DNA from 3 places in the Bacillus kalamii genome. Region 2 is predicted to be linked to each of the others. Evidence: riboswitches for the same ligand, from Rfam matches in the RefSeq annotation. Region 2 holds a riboswitch; each other region holds the start of a gene.
The links. Region 2 has a riboswitch for S-adenosylmethionine ahead of ABC357_RS01015 (methionine ABC transporter ATP-binding protein). Riboswitches for the same ligand answer to the same signal wherever they lie in the genome.

Region 1 (3,283 bases), on a different contig from region 2:
TATTTAAGTTTGGAGTATTCTGAGCGTATAATAGTTTAGTAGACTTTTGTTTCTCATGAATTGCATTGAAATAGGAGAAAAAGGAGCTGTTATGGAATGATCGTCGTGACAAACCGTATTAAAGTGAAACAAGGAATGGCTGAAAAAATGGCTGGGAGCTTCACTAAGCCAGGCGCATTGCAAAGTATGGACGGATTTGTGAAGGTTGAAGTTCTGATCACCAAGAATTTACCCGATTATGACGAGCTGAATGTGAATATGTATTGGGAGAACATGGAGGGCTTTACTGCCTGGAGACAAAGCGATTCTTTCAAAGAAGCCCACAAACGTCCGGATCCTCAATCGGATGAAGCAAAAAAAGAATCACCAATTCTCGGCAGCGAATTACTTATGTATGACGTAGCTTCCGTGCTCGAAGCAACTGCAAAATAAAATAGACATATGCACAGCCTTAATGGCTGTGCTATTTTTTTGAAGAAGCTATGCTTAAGGCGTGAAATCAATACCAAAAGGACCGGTGGCGGTTTTCTCATCCAGCTCCAAGCGCCACACCCCCTCGGTCTTAAGCCAAATCTTGTTCAAAGGCATAGACTAGCCTTTATCAGTGCTTCGTCTTAAGCTGGTCGTGGGGAAGCAGGCGCTTTTGCTATTATTTACATACATCCACCCAATCAGTCGCTTTCGAATAGGTTTGAAGCTCATCCAATGATAGTTCAATTGCCGAATGGCTGCTGCCGCATGCAGGGAAGACTGTTTCAAAACGCTTCAGCGATTCATCCAAATAGACGTCCAACTTATTTCGCAGTCCAAACGGGCATACTCCCCCTATCGCATGTCCCGTAAAATGGAGTACTTCATCTGGCGAAAGCATTTTAGCTTTATAGCCAAATCTCGTTTTAAATTTTTTATTATCGATTTTCATGTCCCCTGCAGTGACGACAAGGATGGCGGTGTCTTCTTCCTTGAAAGATAATGTTTTGGCGATACGGGCAGGAATAACCCCTACTGCCGCCGCTGCTTCATCAACTGTAGCGCTGGATTCAACAAATTCCTGTATGCGGCCATCTATCCGGAACTCCTGAAAATACTCTTTTACTTGTTCAATGGACATGTCATTCTCCTCCTGGCTTACTAATAATCAAATTATTCAGATATTTAATGACTATTATAGCACTCACTGTTACTTGATTGTTATGAAACTGTTCAAATCAGTTGACACGCGGATATTATTCATTTATTTACATTTATTCAATAAACATACATACACCATGACTATTAAGTCTCTATCCCTACATATATTTGAAAATTTTTTTACCTTGATACCAACATAATGGAACCGCTTTCTTCTAATAATTCTTTTAATTAGGCGATTGACAGATTCTCCATCTCTTAGTACTATTTTTTTAATATTAAAACTTCATACCATTCTTATCGAGAGTGACCGAGGGACAAGGCCCTATGACGTCCGGCAACCCCCTGTAAGGGAAGGTGCCAATTCCTGCAGAATGACTTTCATTCTGAAAGATAAGCCGATGCACATGTGCAAATCGATGCTTCTTTCAGTGGAAAGAAGCATTTTTTAATTCCAAAAACCATTCTTTAGCAACGGGAAATACATATAAGGAGGACACCATATGATTAATATTCAAAATGTTTCAAAAATTTATAAAACAAAGAGTGGCGAAGTGACAGGTGTGGATCAGGTTTCACTATCCATTCATGAAGGAGAAATATATGGGATTGTCGGCTATTCAGGAGCCGGAAAAAGTTCTTTGCTGCGCTGTATTAACCTGCTGGAGCGTCCTACATCAGGGAGCATTTATGTAGATGGCCAAGATTTAACAAAATTAAAAAGCGAAGAGTTAAGGCGGGCCCGCCTTAAAATCGGGATGATCTTTCAGCATTTCTACTTAATCAGCCAAAAAACAATCTATGAAAATATTGCTTTTTCCTTAAAGGCTGCCAAAACACCGGCCTCCGAAATCAAGGCGCGTGTCGAGGAATTACTCGATATAGTAGGCCTTCTCGATAAAAAAGATGTCTATCCATCCCAATTAAGCGGCGGGCAAAAGCAAAGGGTAGGCATCGCGCGCGCCCTGGCAAATAACCCGACTGTCCTGCTTTGCGATGAAGCGACATCGGCACTTGATCCTACCACAACCAAATCCATCCTTGCCTTGTTGAAAAAAATCAATGAGGAATTGAACATAACAATTGTACTGATTACACATGAAATGAATGTTGTAAAAGAAATTTGCCATCGAATGGCCATCATGGAACGGGGAAAGGTGATTGAAGAAGGCCAGGTATATGACCTTTTTGCCAACCCTTCCACTGGGCTGACAAAGGAATTCATCTCTAGTGTCCTATCGTACGAGATTCCATCTGCCATTCTGGACACGTGCAATGGAACCATCGTCAAAATTACATTTAGGGGATCGATCGCCGGCGAAGGCATCCTCTCTGATACACTGCAGACATTTGCTGTACAAGGCAATTTTCTGCATGGATCAATCGAATACATCCAAAAAAAACCTCTTGGCGTCTTCATTATGGAGATAGCAGGGAAAAAGGCGGAAGTGCAGGCAGCGCTGCAATTTATTGCAAATCGTTCGGCACAAGTGGAGGTGATACGCCATGGGCTTTGATTTTGCACATTTGGCCGAACTCATACCGGATATTAATCAAGCATTCTTACAGACACTCTATATGATTGCCATCTCTCTTGCCGTATCCACCATTATCGGATTGCCTACTGGCATTCTTTTATACATGTCAGATAAGGGCCTTTTCATTAACGGACGGTGGTTGAATGGCATCCTTGGCTTCATCGTCAATATGATCCGGTCCATTCCTTTTATTATATTGCTTGTTGCCCTAATTCCTTTGACCAATGCGCTTTTGGGCACTACTATCGGCCCTGCAGCGGCAAGTGTCTCTTTATCGGTAGCAGCGATACCTTTCTTTGCCCGCATTGTTGAAACAGCTTTGCGTGAAATCGATAAAGGGGTTATTGAAGCAGCTATCGCAGCCGGAGCAACTCCATGGATGATCATTAAAGACGTGCTTTTGCTTGAAGCCAAATCCGGCATTATATCAGGGATTACACTGACCCTTATTTCACTGATTGGTTTCTCGGCAATGGCAGGCGTTGTCGGCGGAGGCGGGATAGGCGATTTAGCCATCCGCTTCGGCTATTACCGTTATGACAATACGATCATGATAACAACCGTCATTATCCTGATCATCCTCGTCCAATTAATCCAGCTTCTTGGCGACTGGA
Region 2 (3,283 bases):
CAAGCTTCTTCTTTTCGAAGAAGCTTTTTTTAATGAGGAAATCCATTGCCAAGTGCGATGATTATCGATGGGTCTTCAAAGGTTGAATCATATAACAAGGAGGAATGCGTGATGAGTGGCAAAGAGAAGCAATACCGTTTTGAAACAGTCAGCATACATGGAGGTTTGCAGGTGGACCCTGTGACAGGAGCACGTTCAGCTCCTATTTACCAAAGCAATGCCTATTTGTTTAAAGACAGTGAGCATGCTGCAAATCTTTTTGGATTAAAAGAACCGGGTTACATTTATACACGGATCCATAACCCTACTGTGACTGTTTTCGAGGAAAGAGTGGCACAGCTTGAAGGGGGGATAGGCGCACTGGCTGTATCTAGCGGAATGGCAGCGATCACACTTGCTATCCTGAATATTGCAGGAGCAGGCGATGAAATTGTGGCAGCATCCAATTTATATGGGGGCACATTTAATTTGTTCGCCAATACATTGCCTAAGTATGGCATCAAGACTACGTTGGTCGAGCCTGATAATCCAGAAAACTTCCGGGCAGCTATTACTCCCCATACTAAAGCCATTTTTGCAGAAACGATCGGCAACCCAAGCCTGCATGTGCTCGATATAGAAAAGGTGGCTGAAATTGCCCATGAGAGCGGAATACCGTTGATTGTTGATAATACATTTGCAACCCCCTATTTATGCCGGCCGATTGAATTTGGGGCTGATATCGTCATCCACTCGGCAACTAAATGGTTGTTGGGCAATGGAACAACACTTGGCGGCATTATCGTGGATGGCGGCAAGTTCGATTGGAATTCAAGCAAATTCCCTAGCTTTACAACTCCTGATCCGAGCTATCATGATCTTGTGTTTAGCGAAGCGGTGGGAGAAGCGGCGTTTATCGTGAAAGCGCGTGTTCAGTTGCTCCGTGATTTAGGGCCTGCACTTTCCCCATATAATGCGTTCCAATTCACATTAGGCCTTGAAACCTTGCATGTCCGTATGAAGGAGCATATCGCCAATACAAAGCGGATTGTAGAATACTTGAAAGCACATCCTGCTGTTGATTGGGTGTTATATCCTGGAGATGCTGATAATCAAAACTATGCATTGGCAAGCAAGTATTTGCCTAAAGGTGCCGGAGCAGTTGTTGTGTTCGGCATAGAAGGAGGAAGAGAATCTGGTGCTGCATTGATCGATTCCATTGAGCTTTGGAGCCATGTGGCAAATGTCGGGGATGCCAAAAGTTTGATTATTCACCCTGCGTCCACAACCCACCAGCAGCTTAGCGCAGACGAATTAAAATTATCCGGCGTAAGCGAAGACCTAGTCCGATTATCGATTGGAATCGAAAATGTAGATGATTTAATTGAAGAATTGGAGAAGGCGATAGAAGTGGCAACAGGAAAAACTTCCTTGTCTTCAAAGACCAAGTAAAATGCCTTTTCCGCGGAAATTAGTCTTTTATGTTATTGACAGTATTTTTATATAATGATAGAATCACTTTAACTTATAGTATGACAATTGAATAAGTTGCGAAGCTCTTATCAAGAGAGGTGGAGGGAATGTGCCCGATGAAACCCGGCAACCGTCAAAGATTTTATTTTGAAATGGTGCCAATTCACACAAAGCAAATGATGCTTTGATAGATGAGAGAAAGGTCCCTATTGTTATTCATGCCTTTCTGCTCATTACGCAGAAAGGCTTTTGTTATTTTAGAAAAGCGAAACAATGGGCATCTTTAAAAAAGCAGTATTAAAGAGGTGAGTAATCATGATAAAAATCGATAATGTAACAAAGATATTTCCGGGAAAATCCGGTTCATCATTAAAAGCTGTCGACTCGGTATCAATAGATATTGATGCCGGTGAAATATTTGGAGTCATTGGTTACAGTGGAGCTGGAAAAAGTACATTGATCCGCATGCTGAACGGATTGGAAGTACCGACTGAAGGAAGCATTACAGTAGGCAAACATGAAATTTCATCCGCTAAGGGAGCCAATTTACGCAAGGCTAGACATGAAATCGGGATGATCTTCCAGCACTTTAACTTGCTGTGGTCAAGAACGGTCCGCGATAATATCGCTTTTCCGTTAGAAATAGCAGGCGTACCTAAAAAAGAAAGAATAGCCAGGGTGAACGAGCTGATCAATCTGGTTGGATTAGAAGGGCGTGGAGATGCCTATCCATCCCAATTAAGCGGGGGGCAAAAGCAACGTGTAGGGATAGCCCGTGCGTTGGCAAACAATCCGCGTGTCCTGTTGTGCGATGAGGCAACATCAGCGCTTGATCCGCAAACGACAGACAGCATCCTTGATTTGTTGGTGGACATAAATCGTAAATTGAAATTAACCATTGTTTTAATTACGCATGAAATGCATGTTATCCAGAAGATATGCCACAGAGTAGCAGTGATGGAATCAGGCAAAGTAGTGGAAATAGGGGATGTCCTTGATGTTTTCAAAAACCCTCAACAAGCTATTACGAAAAGATTCGTCGAACAATTGACGGATCCAGAAGACACACATGAAGCCATCGAAAACTTACTGCAAAAATATCCATCCGGCCATGTCGTCAAGCTGACATTTGTCGGAGATGATACGGATCAGCCGGTAGTCAATCAATTGATCCGGGAATTTACTTTCGATATTAATATTATTCAAGGGAAGATTGCACAAACACAAAAAGGGTCGTACGGAACATTGTTTCTTCATATAGATGGAAGTGCTCCCGAACTGCAGCAAGCCATAGAATTTCTGAAAGACCGCAGAGTGGGAGTGGAGGTGATTACACATGAATGATTCGTTTTTCCAAAATATAGATTGGAATGTTATGTGGGTAGCTACTTATGAAACACTGTTCATGACAGTTATCTCATTATTATTTGTCTTTATTCTCGGAGTCGCTTTAGGATTAATATTATTTTTGACATCTAAGGGCAATCTATGGGAAAACAAGCTGGTGTACGGTGTTGTCGGGGCCTATGTGAATATTTTTCGAAGCATACCGTTCATTATTCTAATTGTTCTGTTGATCCCTCTGACGAAGATGCTGGTGGGGACCATGATAGGAGCAGAGGCGGCTTTGCCTGCTTTGATTATCGGAACAGCCCCATTCTATGCGCGTATGGTTGAAATCGCACTACGGGAAATCGATAAAGGTGTTATCGAGGCAGCGAAATCAATGGGTGCAAAAACAAGTACGATCATTTGGAAGGTATTATTGCCTGAATCCAAACCGGCTATTATATCAGGTATAACCGTAACTGCCATTGCTTTAATCGGGTCC
Region 3 (3,283 bases), 190 kb from region 2:
CTATCGGTGAACAATCAAGCATTTGGTTCAACACTGTCATTCGTGGAGATGTGTCTCCAACCGTGATTGGAAAACGGGTGAATGTCCAAGATAACTCCGTCCTTCATCAAAGCCCTAACAACATATTGACATTGGAAGACGATGTTACGATTGGCCACAGTGTAATCCTACATAGCTGTACAGTTAAAAAAGGGGCCTTAATAGGAATGGGGAGTATCATTCTTGATGGGGCGATCATTGGAGAAGGGGCATTTATCGGAGCAGGCAGCCTAGTACCTCAAGGCAAGGTAATACCGCCTAATACATTGGCATTCGGGCGCCCCGCAAAAGTCATACGTAATTTAAACGAAGACGATATCGAAGACATGCTTCGGATTAGCCGTGAATACGCTGAAAAAGGCCAATACTACAAATCGCTTCAAAACGACAAATAATAAACAAAAGCGGAAAGCGCCTGCTTATCCCCGACCAGCTTAAGACGGGCTCTGCTTAAAGGCCGGGGTTGCCTTTGACAGAGAGCGGCTTAAGACCTCGAGGGGATGGCGCTTGAAGCTGGATGAGAACAAAAGCGGAAAGCGCCTGTTTACCCCCGACCAGCTTAAGACGGGCTCTGCTTAAAGGCCGGGTTTGCCTTTGAAAGAGAGCGGCTTAAGACCTCGAGGGGGTGGCGCTTGCTGGATGAGAACAAAAGCGGAAAGCGCCCGCTTATCCCCGACCAGCTTAAGACGGGCTCTGCTTAAAGGCCGGGTTCGCCTTTGACAGAGAGCGGCTTAAGACCTCGAGGGGGTGGCGCACTTGAAATAATATCCATATGCTAAGGCATTTATAGTTTCCTAAATATAAAAAAACTGTAGGCAAACCCATATATCATGGGCTTGCCTACAGTCTTTCGCACCATCAACGCTGACGGTGCGTTTCCCTTTTTATGCATTCAATGCGTCTTGCTTCAATGCTTCTGCTTTATCCGTACGCTCCCACGGGAGATCAAGGTCATTGCGTCCAAAATGTCCATAAGCCGCTGTGCCTTTATAGATTGGGCGACGCAGGTCAAGCATCTTGATAATGCCGGCTGGACGAAGGTCAAAATGCTTGCGGACTACATCCACAAGGATTTCTTCATCCACTTTTCCGCCGCCGAACGTATCGATAGCAATCGATACCGGTTCAGCTACACCGATTGCGTAAGCTAGCTGCACTTCCACTTTATCCGCCAAGCCTGCAGCCACTAAGTTTTTCGCTACATAGCGTGCAGCATAGGCAGCGGAACGATCCACTTTTGTAGGATCCTTACCTGAGAAAGCACCGCCGCCATGGCGTGCATAACCGCCATACGTATCAACGATGATCTTGCGTCCAGTTAAACCAGCATCCCCTTGTGGGCCTCCGATTACGAAACGGCCTGTAGGATTGATAAAGTATTTTGTTTTTTCATCAATCAATTCAGCTGGAACTACTGCATTTATGACATACTCCTTCAAATCCTTTTGGATCTGTTCAAGTGCCACTTCAGGATTATGCTGAGTAGAAATGACAATTGTGTCGATGCGTACCGGCTTGTCATTTTCATCATATTCAACTGTCACTTGCGTTTTTCCATCAGGGCGCAGATATTCAAGCGTGTTATCTTTGCGTACCTCTGTTAAGCGGCGAGCCAGCTTATGGGCCAATGAAATCGGAAGCGGCATTAGCTCTTTCGTTTCATTACAAGCAAATCCGAACATTAGACCTTGGTCCCCTGCCCCGATTGCGTCCAGTTCCTCTTCTGTCATGTTTCCTTCTCTCGCTTCTAGGGCTCGATCCACCCCAATAGCAATATCAGGCGATTGTTCATCAATCGATGTTAATACAGCACATGTTTCAGAGTCAAAACCGAACTTTGCACGTGTATAGCCAATTCCTGCAATTGTGCCACGGACAATTTTAGGAATATCCACATACGTTGAAGTAGTGATTTCGCCGGCAACAAGGACTAAACCTGTATTGACGCTTGTTTCACAAGCAACGCGAGCATTAGGGTCTTTCGCTAATATCGCATCCAATATAGAATCAGAAATTTGGTCACAAATTTTATCCGGATGACCTTCTGTTACAGACTCTGAAGTAAAAAGTCGACGTTTCTTTGACATCAAATTACCCTCCTCAATAAATAGTAGAGGCTACCATGAATAGTTATCGTATTCAGCTTCCCCTTTTTTGTTGACGGAATTCATTTCCCTTATACATAGGAATAAAATTGGTTTGGTGAGAGGATTTTTGAAACATAAAAAAACCTCTCCTTGATGTGAGGAAAGGGTACTTGTTTTTGTACATCTAGCCTTTCGCTCTTATCGTTCAAGGACCAATGCCTTGCATCAGGTTAGCACCTTTGCTATCGTATGCTATTCTCCGCTATCGGCAAAAGTGCCTAACAAAATAAAGAAGAATAAAGACTGCATAGCAGGTTGCTGGGCTTCAAAGGGCCTGTCCCTCCACCAGCTCGGGATAAGAGAATCCGTTCAATAAAGAATGATAACATACTTAAAACATATGTCAACAATTTAACCCCATAAAGCCATTAAAAGGAAGCTGAATAATGGGCTTTTATCATATATGTCTATTTTCTCACCTTTCATCGCATACATCCGTTTTGAATGTGAGCCTTTCTTTTGATGGATAGCTCTCGGCTCCTCTCCTTCCATTAATAAACGTTCAGCATCCGGCACCTAAAAGGAGATTGCTAACAATAGTGTTCTTTGCAAAATAGTTGAAAAACATTGAAAATTAATTCATACTTATTTTCTAATTCAATTGTATAATTAATTAAAAAAGCAACCGCTTACCCGCTAACGCTTTTCTGAAATATGATGCATTTTCATTATTTTCTGTAAAATATTTCACATTAGTATAGATTATTGAATTATATGTGTTATACTATTTAAAGTATTAAGCCAATTATTTAAAAATTACATTAATGATAAAGGTAGGTATCTCATATATGAATACGGTTGAGGTTTCAAACGAGCTGCATGAGCTTTTAAAAGGAAATAATGTGAGTGTCCAGCTTTCCGTTCCACAATTGGTTGAGAAGGTCCTGCATCGCAATGAGGGTGTTCTTTCTTCTACAGGCGCAATTACAGCGGAAACTGGTAAATATACCGGCCGTTCTCCAAAAGATAAATATATTGTGGACGAAGCCACTTCCAGAGATAAAATTGCATGGGGTCCTATTAATGAGCCAATCTCGCAGGAATCATTCCTTAAACTGTACAATAAAGTAATCAACCATTTGAAAGAAAAAGACGAA

Region 1: another riboswitch for S-adenosylmethionine. It lies ahead of ABC357_RS20145 (methionine ABC transporter ATP-binding protein); the one in region 2 lies ahead of ABC357_RS01015 (methionine ABC transporter ATP-binding protein).
Region 3: another riboswitch for S-adenosylmethionine. It lies ahead of metK (methionine adenosyltransferase); the one in region 2 lies ahead of ABC357_RS01015 (methionine ABC transporter ATP-binding protein).

What each region holds. Positions count from the first base shown of each region.
Region 1 covers NZ_JBDFMI010000006.1:485,429-488,711, forward strand. Annotated here, with positions in the region: gene ABC357_RS20135 (heme oxygenase) at 97-432, shown strand; gene ABC357_RS20140 (YbaK/EbsC family protein) at 650-1,111, opposite strand; SAM riboswitch class I at 1,426-1,531, shown strand; gene ABC357_RS20145 (methionine ABC transporter ATP-binding protein) at 1,635-2,648, shown strand; gene ABC357_RS20150 (methionine ABC transporter permease) at 2,638-3,283, shown strand, end outside.
Region 2 covers NZ_JBDFMI010000001.1:192,888-196,170, forward strand. Annotated here, with positions in the region: gene ABC357_RS01010 (O-acetylhomoserine aminocarboxypropyltransferase/cysteine synthase family protein) at 112-1,431, shown strand; SAM riboswitch class I at 1,536-1,650, shown strand; gene ABC357_RS01015 (methionine ABC transporter ATP-binding protein) at 1,768-2,796, shown strand; gene ABC357_RS01020 (methionine ABC transporter permease) at 2,789-3,283, shown strand, end outside.
Region 3 covers NZ_JBDFMI010000001.1:385,743-389,025, reverse strand. Annotated here, with positions in the region: gene ABC357_RS02085 (gamma carbonic anhydrase) at 1-434, shown strand, start outside; gene metK (methionine adenosyltransferase) at 924-2,126, opposite strand; SAM riboswitch class I at 2,322-2,488, opposite strand; gene pckA (phosphoenolpyruvate carboxykinase (ATP)) at 2,975-3,283, shown strand, end outside.